One region of the Photobacterium sp. 270122K genome, then DNA from elsewhere that is predicted to be linked to it. Evidence: riboswitches for the same ligand, from Rfam matches in the RefSeq annotation. Region 1 holds a riboswitch; each other region holds the start of a gene.
What was found. Region 1 has a riboswitch for thiamine pyrophosphate ahead of thiD (bifunctional hydroxymethylpyrimidine kinase/phosphomethylpyrimidine kinase). Riboswitches for the same ligand answer to the same signal wherever they lie in the genome.

Region 1 (4,217 bases):
GTGGCAAATAATTAACATTGTTATAATCTGGATAATTAATCGGCTTCCCAAGGGATCAGGCGTTTAAGCACTTTGTCGGTGATGAAATACAGCGACACTGATAACGCGGAAAGGATGAATAATGCAGCAAACATTTCATCAATCATCATGCGGGCATTGGCTTGGAGCATCAGGTAGCCTAGCCCTTCGCTGGAGCCGACCCATTCACCGGCCACCGCACCGATCGGGGCGATGACGACCGCGACACGAATGCCGGACGCCAAGGTAGGTAACGCCGCCGGCAACTGCACATAGCGCAAACGCTGCCATTTCGTGGCGCCCATGGTGCTGACTAAATCAAGGTATCCCGTTGGCGTATTACGCAAGCCGTCATAGCAGCAGGTCGTCACGGGGAAGAAGATAATCAACGCGGCCATCACCACTTTTGAACCGATCCCATAACCCAGCCACAACATCAGCACGGGAGCGATGGCGAACACGGGGATGGCTTGACTAGCGATCAACAGCGGCAATAACCAACGCTTCAACGGTTTGAACAGCAGCATTTGCAGGGCAAAAAACAGCCCCATCGACAACCCTAACAACAAACCAAATACGATTTCCTGTGCGGTCACCCAAGTATGTTTCAGCAACACATCGTGTCGCTGTATCATGCGCTCAAACACATCCAGCGGTGCCGGTAAAATAAAAGACGGCATCGCAAATACCACCACAATGGCATGCCAAAGGCCGATGATGACCGCCGTACTGATCGCCACTCGCACCAATGGATGCGATAACGGGGAGACAGAAATGGCCGTCTTTGTAGAGGATGACGATTGCGCCGCGGAGGATGCTGAAGTTAATCGGGTCAGGTTAGTCATCGTCTTGCTCCAAGCGCGTCAAGATCACTTGCTGCAAGCGGGCACAATCGGCGTTGTAGTCACGCGGTGTCACTGACGCAGGCACGTCAAGCGCCATCGCCCTAGCAGGCTGTCCTTGCAGGATGTACAACGCATCGGCCAGACGCAGGGCTTCTTGCGGATCATGGGTGATCAGCACCACGGTTTTACCTTTCAGCAGCGTACAAGCGAGGTTTTGCAATTTATGGCGTGTGACCGCATCAAGCGCGGAAAACGGCTCATCCATCAGTACCACGGGCTTGTCTTGCATCAAGGTGCGAGCCAATGCCACCCGCTGACGCATTCCGCCGGATAATTGTTGTGGTCGATAATGGGCTTTGTCGGCTAACCCTACACTCGCCAGTAACGCGAGGGCTTTTTGTTTCGCTGACATTGATATTTGACGTGAGGCAGAATCACCAAACCGGGTACTCAACATGACGCTCTCGAGCACCGTTAGCCACGGCATCAACAAATCTTGCTGACCCATATAAGCAATATGCGCATGCAAATCACACGCCGGCGTCGTCGTCAGGTGCCCGTTCCACACCACGCTGTTATCCAATAACCCGGCTAAATAACGCAGTAATGAGCTTTTACCGCACCCACTGCGCCCCAATAAACAAGTCCACTGGCTAGCGGGGATCTGCATATTCAGCCCCGCCAACGTTGCCGTTTCACTGTCGAGATAATGTAAATAGCCGTCTTCAATGCTCACCGCCACCCCATGATGATCATCAAGGGATAACGGGAGAGTGATCGATGACACACTAGCGGACATCGTTATGACCAGGGAAGAAGTGATTAACCGGGCCATGGCCTTTGCCGATATCTAACGCATCCGCATGCAAAATGGCCTGCGAGATATACTGCTTACCCAAGGTCACGGCTTGCAACAAATCGTTGCCTTGCGCCAAATAAGAGGCGATGGCTGACGACAAGGTACAACCGGTGCCGTGCGTATTGCGCGTTTGTACGCGTTTCGCACTCAAGCGTTGCACATCGTCAGAGAGGATCAGTAAATCGTTACTGTTTTCATCTTGCTCTAAGTGGCCACCTTTCAGCAAAACACTCTTGGCACCGAGTTGACGCAGATCTGCAATCATTGCCGCCATTTCATCTTCATTGGTTGGGATTACCCCCCCAATAAGTGCTGCGGCTTCTGGCAAATTGGGGGTGATGACATCGGCTAACGGCAATAACGCGGATTTCAATGTACTGATCGCGGTGTTTTCTAATAATAAGTCGCCGCTTGTAGCAACCATAACGGGATCAACAACAAGATGAGCAGGACGGTACTGCTGAATTTTGGCCGCCACCACCTTAATGATCTCGCTATCGGCCAACATACCGACTTTAACGGCGACAACATTGAGATCAGAGAACACCGCATCCAATTGGTATTCCACATGTTCAACCGGGATCGGACAAATGGCAGAGACGCCTAGCGTATTTTGCGCTGTGATAGCGGTGATCACCGAACAGGCATAACCGCCAGTGGCTGAAATGGCTTTAATATCGGCTTGAATACCGGCACCACCACCGCTATCTGAACCGGCAATGGTCAGAACAATGGGGGTCGATGCGTCAAGCGCTTGGGGAACATACGATAAATTTGACATAATCATTCCTCGAACTGACGTTCTAGGACTTATCAAGCCAAGACATGAATAATGAGGAAGGAGAGGTCATCATCAGCAAGACAGATAGTTCCCTACGCCAGTGTTAACTGAATCAGGTTCAACGGGTCTCGCGATGCGATCTCAGCCTACTGGCCCCCCGACTATACTGTTGCGATAGTAGCAATTTTCAATAAAAGTGCAACATATCAAACTTGCATCACATTGATTCTGTGGGTCGAAACACTTTATTTAGAGGTTCTATGGCGCATTCCTGTCTGTAAAGTGACCCACGACATAACGAGCCAACATAGCCAATACGATGCCACACACTATACCGCCACCATTCGCGGCCATGTCCAACCACTCACCATACCGGTTCACATACGGCTGGATCAGTTCTATGGCCCCACTCCACAACCAGAAAGCACCGGCCAGCGCGAGCCAATAACGCGGCCTGACAAACGCCGCCGGAAACATTAACGCGGCATACGCGATAAAATGGGGGGTTTTATCCGTTCCCGGTACAGGCGGTAAACTCGCCATCGGAGAGAGCGACAGTACCGTGATCGCCAATAGAATCAGAATAGTCACGGCAACCCAATACCGTACCATTAAACGAATAATCAAAATTTCACACTCAATAGTAATCGTGTTGCGTAATGTACACGGCCTAACAAACCACCTCAAGCCTATGGCTGATTGCCCGACAGCCCATAATCATTGAAAAGATTTATGTATATCAAGAAGTACGTTACACTTCCTCACAAACCGTAATCGTTGGTGATGCGGCCGACTGCTGCAAATAACCGACATGAATTCCACCGGTTGCGCTTACCCTAACGTGCGCGCAAGCCGGAAAAAGAAAATAGAGTTTCCCTATGAGTAACACAATCCAGTGGTTCCCGGGCCACATGCACAAAGCGCGTAAAGAGATTGAAGAAGTGCTTCCGAAGATCGATGTGATCATTGAAGTGCTTGATGCCCGTATTCCTTTCAGTAGTGAAAATCCACTGATCAAAACGTTCCGTGAAAAGAACAACAAGCCTGTCGTTAAAGTGCTGAACAAGCGCGACTTGGCGGATCCGGAAATGACGGAACTGTGGATCAATCACCTTGAACAAGAGCAAGGCGTAAAAGCCATTGCCATCACCACAGAAAACATCAACGAAGTGAATAAAATCACTGAGTTATGCCGCAAACTGGCCCCACACCGTGAAGACATGGGCAAGCATATTCGCACCATGATCATGGGTATTCCAAACGTCGGTAAATCCACCATCATCAACACCCTTGCAGGGCGTTCAGTGGCGATTACCGGTAACCAGCCAGCGGTGACCCGTCAGCAGCAGCGTATTAACCTGCAAAACGGCATTGTGCTATCTGATACCCCAGGGATTTTGTGGCCAAAAGTGGAAAACCCGCACAGTGGTTTCCGCCTTGCGGCTACAGGCGCAGTGAAAGATACCGCGATGGATTACATCGATGTCGCTTTCTTTACCGTTGAATACTTGGCACAAGCTTACCCTGAGCGCTTGAAAGCCCGCTACGACATTGACGAACTGCCAGAATCTGAAATCGAAATGATGGAAGAGATCGGCCGCAAACGTGGTTGCCTGAAATCCGGTGGCCGTGTTGACCTGCATAAAGCGTCTGAAATTCTGATCAATGAACTGCGCAATGGCACCCTTGGTCACATCACGATGGAACGCCCAGA
Region 2 (4,217 bases), on a different contig from region 1:
TTCTACAGATACTGTGAGTGAGCCCTCGAATTTTCATTTGCAGTTTGAGTGTGGATCCGTAAGATACACTCATACATTAGGGGTGTAGCTCCAATTGGCAGAGCAGCGGATTCCAAATCCGCGTGTTGGGAGTTCGAATCTCTCCACCCCTGCCAGATTTTAAAGCCTCAGCAGAAATGCTGAGGTTTTTTTATACCTAAACAAAAGGCTCTCGTCGTAAGACGAGAGCCTTTTGTTGTTTCTAAGCATACAGTGTGGGTTAGCTTTTCATCATCAGTTGGTAACCGATAAAGCAGGCGGTAATGCTGAGTGTAACGTTGAGCAGGATATTGAGGCCGGCTTTAATGAAGTCACCTTGTTGCATCAAAATCACATTGTCCATGGAAAAGGTGGAGAACGTAGTGAGGGCGCCAAGAAAGCCTAAGCCAATCAGTGGGCGGGCAGGGACGGCTCCTATCATGCCCTGGTTGAGGGCTGACATCATCAAGCCCATGATCATCGAGCCTACCACGTTGACCACCAGTGTGCCGTACGGAAAACCGCGTCCGAACAGGGACACACAAAGTTCAGAAATTAAATAACGGGAGCAAGCACCGAATGCCCCGCCCAGGGCGATCAGCCCCAGAAAAATGAACTGGTTCATTGGGATCTCATTGGGTAAGTAAAGAATGCCATACTAATACCATGTTCTGGCCGTCACGATTACCTTCAGACGGTGATATTTTTGCAATCATTGATTGAGCTGTATATTGCTATGCCGTCTCGGGTGTACGCTGCCTGTTAGGTATAGCATGGTGTTAAGCATATTGTTGAGATTAAAGGAGAGAATCATGGCACTTTATCCCACAGTCTTAGTGGCGGTTAATCCTGATGATAACGAAGCCCATCGGTTAGTGGTGAAAGCGGCTGTGGTCGCCGAGCAAAACAATGCCGAATTGCATTTGGCCTTTGTGGAGCCGGGTATGGGGAATGTGAGTTTTGCGGATGCAGAATTAGAGCTGGATGCCGTGCACGACACTTTGGCGAAACAACGCCGACAACAACTTATGGCGCTGGCATCACAGTCACCGTATCACGTGAGTGGTATTCATTTAGCTAACGGGGATGTGATCAAGCATTTGGTCGCCTTGACTGACACACTGGAAGCCAGCTTGGTGATCATTGGATGCCGTAAATCTGGCATTCATTGGTTGGGAGATGTGGGTCATGCCCTGTCTCAGCATATTCGTGGTGATGTGCTGATGTGTCAGTGATCACAAACAAAGTGCGAATGTCGTAGGGTTTGTGACTGAGAGTCGGTGAAACGGGTCTTTCCGGTTGATGATGCTGATTGGCTTACTTATACTCGAGACTCAACTTGTCGGAGTGCCACTTGGCTGAGACCGCATTGCGGGATCCGTAGAACCTGATCAGGCTAATACCTGCGAAGGGAACAAGAGAATGTTATCTGTATTGCCATGTAATTTTACTTACCCGATCAACATGGCTGCAGTTTCAGATGATGCTACACCCCCTACGTGTAGCCTCTTGTTTACGCACCCATCCGTCAAGCAACTTTCCCTAATGGATTAACAGGAAATTGCTATGTCGAATCGCAAACAAGCGAGACTGGAAGCGAAACAATTTATTGAATCATTAACGATTCAGCCTTACCCCAATTCGCACAAAGTGTATGTCACCGGTAGCCGTGACGATATTCGTGTGCCGATGCGTGAAATCTGCTTGGCCGACAGTTTGGTCGGCGGCACGAAAGATGTCCCCCTGTTTGAACCGAATGAACCGGTGCGGGTGTACGACACCTCTGGTTTTTATACCGATCCTAACCATGAGATCGATATTTATACCGGTTTACCTCAAATCCGTGAAGCCTGGATTGCGATGCGGGGTGATACCGAGTTTTTGGATGAGCAGAGCTCGGCGTATTCCAAAGAACGTTTAGCCGACAAAACCTTGGATGACTTACGCTTTGGTGAACAAGCCCGTATTCGTCGCGCCAAACCCGGTGCCAATGTCACCCAGCTACACTACGCCCGCCAAGGCGTGATCACCCCAGAGATGGAATACATTGCGATTCGGGAAAACATGGGGCGGGCCAAATACCGCGATGAAGTCCTGAATCAGCAACACCCGGGCATGGCATTTGGTGCCACTCTGCCGGCAGAGATCACCCCTGAGTTTGTCCGTCAGGAAGTGGCCGAAGGCCGCGCCATTATCCCCGCGAATATCAATCACCCTGAATCGGAGCCAATGATCATTGGCCGTAACTTCCTGGTTAAAGTGAATGCCAATATCGGCAATTCCTCCGTCAGCTCCTCCATTGAGGAAGAGGTGGAAAAACTGGTGTGGTCGACCCGCTGGGGCGGCGATACGGTGATGGATCTGTCGACCGGCCGTAATATCCACGAAACCCGTGAATGGATCATCCGTAACAGCCCTGTGCCAATCGGGACGGTGCCGATGTATCAGGCGCTGGAAAAAGTGAACGGAATTGCGGAGAACCTCAATTGGGACGTGTTCCGGGATACCTTGCTCGAGCAAGCTGAGCAAGGGGTGGATTACTTCACTATTCATGCCGGTGTGTTACTGCGTTATGTGCCGATGACCGCGAAACGGGTGACCGGCATTGTGTCACGAGGCGGCTCTATCATGGCCAAGTGGTGCTTAGCCCATCATAAAGAAAGCTTCCTCTATGAGCACTTCCGTGAGATCTGTGAGATCTGTGCCCAATACGATATCTCCCTGTCATTGGGTGATGGGCTGCGTCCCGGCTCGGTGGCTGATGCCAATGATGAAGCCCAGTTCAGTGAATTGCGTACCTTGGGTGAGCTGACCAAAATTGCCTGGGAATACGATGTGCAGGTGATGATTGAAGGCCCTGGCCACGTACCGATGCACATGATCAAAGAAAACATGGAAGAGCAACTCAAGCACTGCCATGAAGCCCCTTTCTATACCCTCGGCCCTCTGACCACGGACATTGCACCGGGTTATGATCACATTACGTCCGGGATTGGCGCCGCCATGATTGGTTGGTACGGCTGTGCCATGTTGTGCTACGTCACCCCGAAAGAACATTTAGGCCTACCGAATAAAGAAGACGTCAAAGTCGGGCTTATCACGTACAAGCTGTGTGCCCATGCGGCTGACTTAGCCAAAGGGCACCCCGGTGCACAGGTCCGTGACAATGCCTTGTCCAAAGCGCGCTTTGAATTTCGGTGGGAAGATCAATTTAACCTCGGCTTGGATCCGGAAACCGCGCGTGCTTACCACGATGAAACCCTGCCGCAAGAGTCCGGCAAAATCGCCCATTTCTGTTCAATGTGTGGCCCGAAATTCTGCTCAATGAAAATTTCGCAGGAAGTGCGTGAATACGCCAAAGATTTGGATCAACAAGCCGCCCAAGCGGTGGCCATTGAGGTGATGGACGATTCGGCGGTGGCGATTCAGCAGGCTGGTATGCAGCAGATGTCGGCAGAATTCAAAGCCCGAGGGAGTGAACTTTATCACCCTGCTAAAGAGGATAGTTAATGAACGCAGTCTGTTTACCCGATCATCTGACGCCGCTATTGATGCACTTAGAGCCGCTGCTGGCAGCGGCGGAGCATTATGCACTGGGCGAGCCTGTGCAACTGGCGTGGAGCGAATCGGCAGTGGTAGACATGGATGTGGACGGGCGACGTTTTACGGTGGCGTTTGATGCGCCAGAGCCCGTCAATCAAGAGGATGACGTGACGGGTTATGTGGTGCATGACCAGTGGTTAGCCCCGTATCCGACGTTAACGGACATCCAGCAGCAGGTCGCAGTGACCCCTTCGATGGTGGTGTGTGGCCTGCCGACCGAGCAAGGGTGCGTCGATGTGTGGCATCACGACGGCGAAGCCCGTGCGGTGTATTGCCACCATACCGGTGCGTGTGATGCGCAGCGGGCCATGCTGCTCGCGGCATTAGCATTAGATTACCCGTTGGAAGATGCGGTGACGTTGGCGCGTGCCTATGCCCGTCGCTATGTGTTTGCGACCGATGGCGATGCGGGGCCGACATGGCCGGTTGACCACCGTTTGTTCCCGCGTCCGCTGACCGCCAATCATCCGGAAGTGGCCGACTTGGGCTGGCAGTGCAAAACAACAGCGGTTACTGCGTTTGCCTCGGTTGATCGCACCAAACTGGCGCTGTATCCGGTGGTGGACTCGGCCGAGTGGGTGGAAAAGGTGCTGGCA
Region 3 (4,217 bases), on a different contig from region 1:
GCCGCCGCCGAGAGCCATGATCACGGCAAAACTGGTGAAGCACAGCATGAACACCAAGCCAATCACATGGGGTAATTGCTGGCGCAAACGCGGCCAAGCGACAAACCGAAACTGTTGCCAACTGGACAGCCCCAAATGGGTCGCGAGTTGATGCTGTTCGTGCGGAATGCTTTCCAGGCTTTGGTACAGCAGGCGCGTCGCCAACGGCAGGTTCAAAAACACGTGGGCGAGCAAAATCCCCTGTAACCCATACAAGGACACAGCCGGTTGCCAGCCTAACGTATGTAGGCCATGCATCAGTAAACCGTTATTGCCGTACACGGCCAACAGGCCAAACACCGCGACCAGCACCGGCAGCACCAGCGTCATGGCAAACACCCGCAAGAGCAGGGCCTTTCCGGGAAATTGGCGGCGTGACAGCGCATAAGCGACGGGGATCGCGGGTACGATGCTGAGTAACGTTGACAGGAGTGCTTGCGTGAACGAAAAGCCCGTTACATGGCGTAAATACGGATCCTGCCATAACGGCAGGATATCGAGTGTGTTCGCTTCGACGATTAACGCCCCTAAAGCGCTGATCACGATGGCGATGATCAGCCCGGCGCTCAATAGGCCGGGCAATAAAACGGTGTGGCGGGAGTGCAAGGTAAGTGCCTACTATCGGTGTGTGGCTTAGTCGAAATGTTACTGAGTCAGCGCATATTGCCATTCTCGGATCCAACTACGGCGCTGTTTCGCGACCTCATCGGCGTTAAATTCCAGCGCCTTGCTTGGCAGGGTTAATTGCTCAAAGCCGGCTGGCAACGTTTGCTTGATCACCGGATACATCCAGTTGCCCGTTGGGATTTGGTCTTGGAATGCCGGCGTCAAGATGAAGGCCATGAATTGATCCGCCAGTACCGGGTTATCACTGCTTTTCAGCTTGGCTGCCACTTCCACTTGCAGGTAATGCCCCTCGCTGAAATTCGCGGCTTTGTATTTTGCGTCTTTCTCGGCGATCAGGTGATAAGCCGGTGACGTGGTGTAAGAGAGCACCATGTCCGCTTCGCCTTTAAGGAACATGTTGTAGGCTTCCGACCACCCCTTGGTGACGGTGACGGTTTTCTTCGCCAGTTGTTGCCACGCGTCTGCGGCCTTATCGCCATAGACGGACTTCATCCACAGCATTAAGCCTTGGCCGGGCGTGGATGTGCGAGGATCTTGATACAGGATGTTGAGATCATCGCGTTTAACGAGTTCATCCAAGCTTTTCGGCGGGTTCGTCAGTTTGCTGCTGTCATACACAAAAGCAAAATAGCCAAAGTCATACGGCACGAACGTGGTGTCCGTCCAGCCATTCGGAAGGGTCACCTGACGGGTATCGACATTGTGTTCCGCCAGTAGGCCGGTTTTTTTCGCTTCGCTGATCAGGTTGTTATCCAGTCCTAATAGCACATCGGCTTTTGAATTTTTGCCTTCCAGACGCACGCGGTTCAAAATGGATACCCCATCATCCAGTGCGATGAATTGCAAATCGCAATCACACTGCGCTTCAAAGGCTTTTTCAATCGCCGGTCCCGGTCCCCAGTCAGAGGCGAACGAGCTGTAGGTGTACACGGTCAGCGTGTTATCGCTGTTCGCGTTGGCATTTTCTGCGGCCCATGCTGGGCTGGTGGCGATCGCGCTCGTCAATGAGACAGCAAAAAGGGAAAGGGCTTTTTTCACGGTGTGCTCCTGCTACGTTTGCATCCGGCAAACGAGATAAATAAGAGGGCACAGGGTTGAGATCTGCCTGTCAGTCGAGTGTGTCTGACTCAGGGCAGAAAGTGCATGACTCGGTCTCAATTCCTACGCCAGTGCTAACTGGATCAGGTTCAGTGGGTTTTGCGGTGCAATCTCAGCCCTTTTTTGTGTTCGGGCTCCCCAATGAGAACGAGCATATTGTAATAGGGGGATGCTGGCGTGGCTAGTGCTCAGCAAGGAAGACAATCACTTATTGGGCAGCATTGAGTCGCCAGTCATAGTCGTAACGGACATGTTGTAAGGTGACAGGCGTCCCGGTGCGGTAGCGGTTGAGGTGCTGTTGTAGTTCCCGTTGGGTGCCGAAGTCAGTCCCGTACCAGTCATAAATGGAGGACAACTGGACGCTGTCGCCGTTGATCTTGACGCCTTTGTCGTTGTTAATGAAGCGTTTGGCGGCCTGCTCTAACAAGGTGTCGGTGTTATTGGCGGTAAAGGCGCGCGGCAGCAAATCAGGACAGCCGAGGCTGGCACAATTGACCGCGTAGTGAATACGCGGATCACGCCAGATAGGGCGCAAGATCCGGTGTTCGATATCATTGAGGGAAAGTGGTTTGCCGTTGATGGTCACGACGTCGTCATCCCACGGACCGAAGCTGAAAAAGCCGCCGATCTTGGTGATAGACGACACCGGATAATGAGCGAGGATCAGCTTCACAGTCTGCGCGTTGTACAGGTTCACCCAATAGGCAAACTGCTCACGGCGATTGAGTTGGCGCGGATCGATAGCAGCCAGATCGCGCAGGTAGCGGCCCAGTGCGTACTGATCGTTGTCGGTGACGGCACTATAGCGAAAGCGGGTTTGTGAGGGCGCGACGACCAAGTAACGATCCAGCAACTGTTGCCAGCGTTGATGATCGACGGTCTGCGTACTGTTGGCTTGGGTCGCCTGCCAATATGGCCAGAGGTCGGCCTTGGGCGCAGCCCACGATAGCGAGGGGATGAGTAACAAGCTGACGAGCAAGATCAAACGCATGGCGATCTCCTTGAAAAGTGGGCTGATGAGCCTATATAGGGTTAAGACATCAGACCGGCAAAGAAGAGAAAAGCTTTCGGGAGGATAAAAAATGCGCCGCAGCCCATGATGTTATCTGGCTGAGGCGCGTTTTGTGAATCGAGGTTAGGCTAAAAATGCGGGGATATTGCGCTCATAATCCGCGATTTTCGCTTCATGTTGCAGCGTCAGACCGATGTTATCCAGACCGTTAAGCAAGCAGTGACGACGGAAGGCGTCGATCTCGAACGTATATACTTTGCCATTGGAGGTGACCGTCATCGCTTCTAAATCCACCGTGATGGTTGCGCCTTCGTTCGCGTCCACATACTGGAACAGTTCATCCACTTCCTGCTCAGTCAGGCGTACCGGCACCATTTGGTTATTGATGCTGTTGCCGTAAAAAATATCGGCAAAGCTCGGCGCGATCATGACCTGAATACCGTAATCTGCCAATGCCCACGGGGCGTGTTCACGGGATGATCCACAGCCAAAGTTTTCACGGGCGAGCAAAATGCTCGCACCCTGATAGCGCGGCGCATTCATGATGAACGCGGGGTTCGGCTGCTGACCGGCATCATCCAAGAAGCGCCAGTCATGAAACAGATGTTTGCCAAACCCGGTGCGGGTGACTTTTTGCAGAAACTGCTTGGGAATAATGGCATCGGTATCGACATTGGCGGCGTCCAGTGGGACGACCAAGCCAGTATGCTGTTGGAATCCTGTCATTGTGCGTTCCTTCTGTTAGGCCGGCGTTGCCGCAGGTTCAAGTTCACGGATATCAACGAAGTGGCCCGCACACGCGGCAGCAGCGGCCATGGCCGGGCTCACCAAGTGGGTGCGACCATCACGGCCCTGACGGCCTTCAAAGTTACGGTTACTGGTGGACGCACAACGCTCATGCGGTCCCAAGCGATCGTTGTTCATCGCCAGACACATGGAGCAGCCCGGCAGGCGCCATTCAAAACCGGCCTCGATAAAGATCGTATCCAGCCCTTCTTTTTCAGCCTGTGCTTTCACTTGCTCCGATCCCGGTACCACCAAAGCTTGCACATTGGCGGCCACTTTACGGCCTTTGGCAATCGCAGCAGCAGCACGCATGTCTTCGATGCGTGAGTTGGTGCACGAACCGATAAACACTTTATCAATGCGGAAATCGGCCAGGGTTTTGCCTGCTTCCAGCCCCATGTAAGCCAGTGCTTTCACGGCAGAGGCTTGCTCAACCGGATCGCTGAAGTCGCTTGGCGCGGGGATAGGCTGATCCACCGCAATCACTTGCCCCGGATTCGTGCCCCAGGTGACCTGCGGTTTGATGTCTTTGGCATCCAGTGTCACCACATGATCAAACTGCGCATCCTCGTCAGTTTTTAGGGTGCTCCAGTACGCCACGGCGGCGTCAAAATCGGCGCCTTGTGGGGAGAATTTGCGCCCTTGGATGTAGTCG

Region 2: linked by a shared signal. The riboswitch ahead of thiC (phosphomethylpyrimidine synthase ThiC) and the one ahead of thiD (bifunctional hydroxymethylpyrimidine kinase/phosphomethylpyrimidine kinase) in region 1 are both predicted to bind thiamine pyrophosphate.
Region 3: linked by a shared signal. The riboswitch ahead of thiB (thiamine ABC transporter substrate binding subunit) and the one ahead of thiD (bifunctional hydroxymethylpyrimidine kinase/phosphomethylpyrimidine kinase) in region 1 are both predicted to bind thiamine pyrophosphate.

Annotation. Positions count from the first base shown of each region.
Region 1 is NZ_JBPOEN010000003.1:264,229-268,445, reverse strand. It holds partial or broken gene ACSF8W_RS07290 (ABC transporter permease) at 36-761, opposite strand; gene ACSF8W_RS07285 (ABC transporter ATP-binding protein) at 856-1,662, opposite strand; gene thiD (bifunctional hydroxymethylpyrimidine kinase/phosphomethylpyrimidine kinase) at 1,652-2,503, opposite strand; TPP riboswitch at 2,576-2,673, opposite strand; gene ACSF8W_RS07275 (VanZ family protein) at 2,762-3,094, opposite strand; gene ylqF (ribosome biogenesis GTPase YlqF) at 3,382-4,217, shown strand, end outside.
Region 2 is NZ_JBPOEN010000009.1:446-4,662, forward strand. It holds tRNA gene ACSF8W_RS16145 (tRNA-Trp) at 79-155, shown strand; gene crcB (fluoride efflux transporter CrcB) at 260-643, opposite strand; gene ACSF8W_RS16155 (universal stress protein) at 831-1,253, shown strand; TPP riboswitch at 1,352-1,449, shown strand; gene thiC (phosphomethylpyrimidine synthase ThiC) at 1,585-3,528, shown strand; gene thiE (thiamine phosphate synthase) at 3,528-4,217, shown strand, end outside.
Region 3 is NZ_JBPOEN010000015.1:41,917-46,133, forward strand. It holds gene thiP (thiamine/thiamine pyrophosphate ABC transporter permease ThiP) at 1-645, opposite strand, end outside; gene thiB (thiamine ABC transporter substrate binding subunit) at 685-1,704, opposite strand; TPP riboswitch at 1,808-1,915, opposite strand; gene ACSF8W_RS21645 (DUF547 domain-containing protein) at 1,973-2,755, opposite strand; gene leuD (3-isopropylmalate dehydratase small subunit) at 2,900-3,502, opposite strand; gene leuC (3-isopropylmalate dehydratase large subunit) at 3,518-4,217, opposite strand, start outside.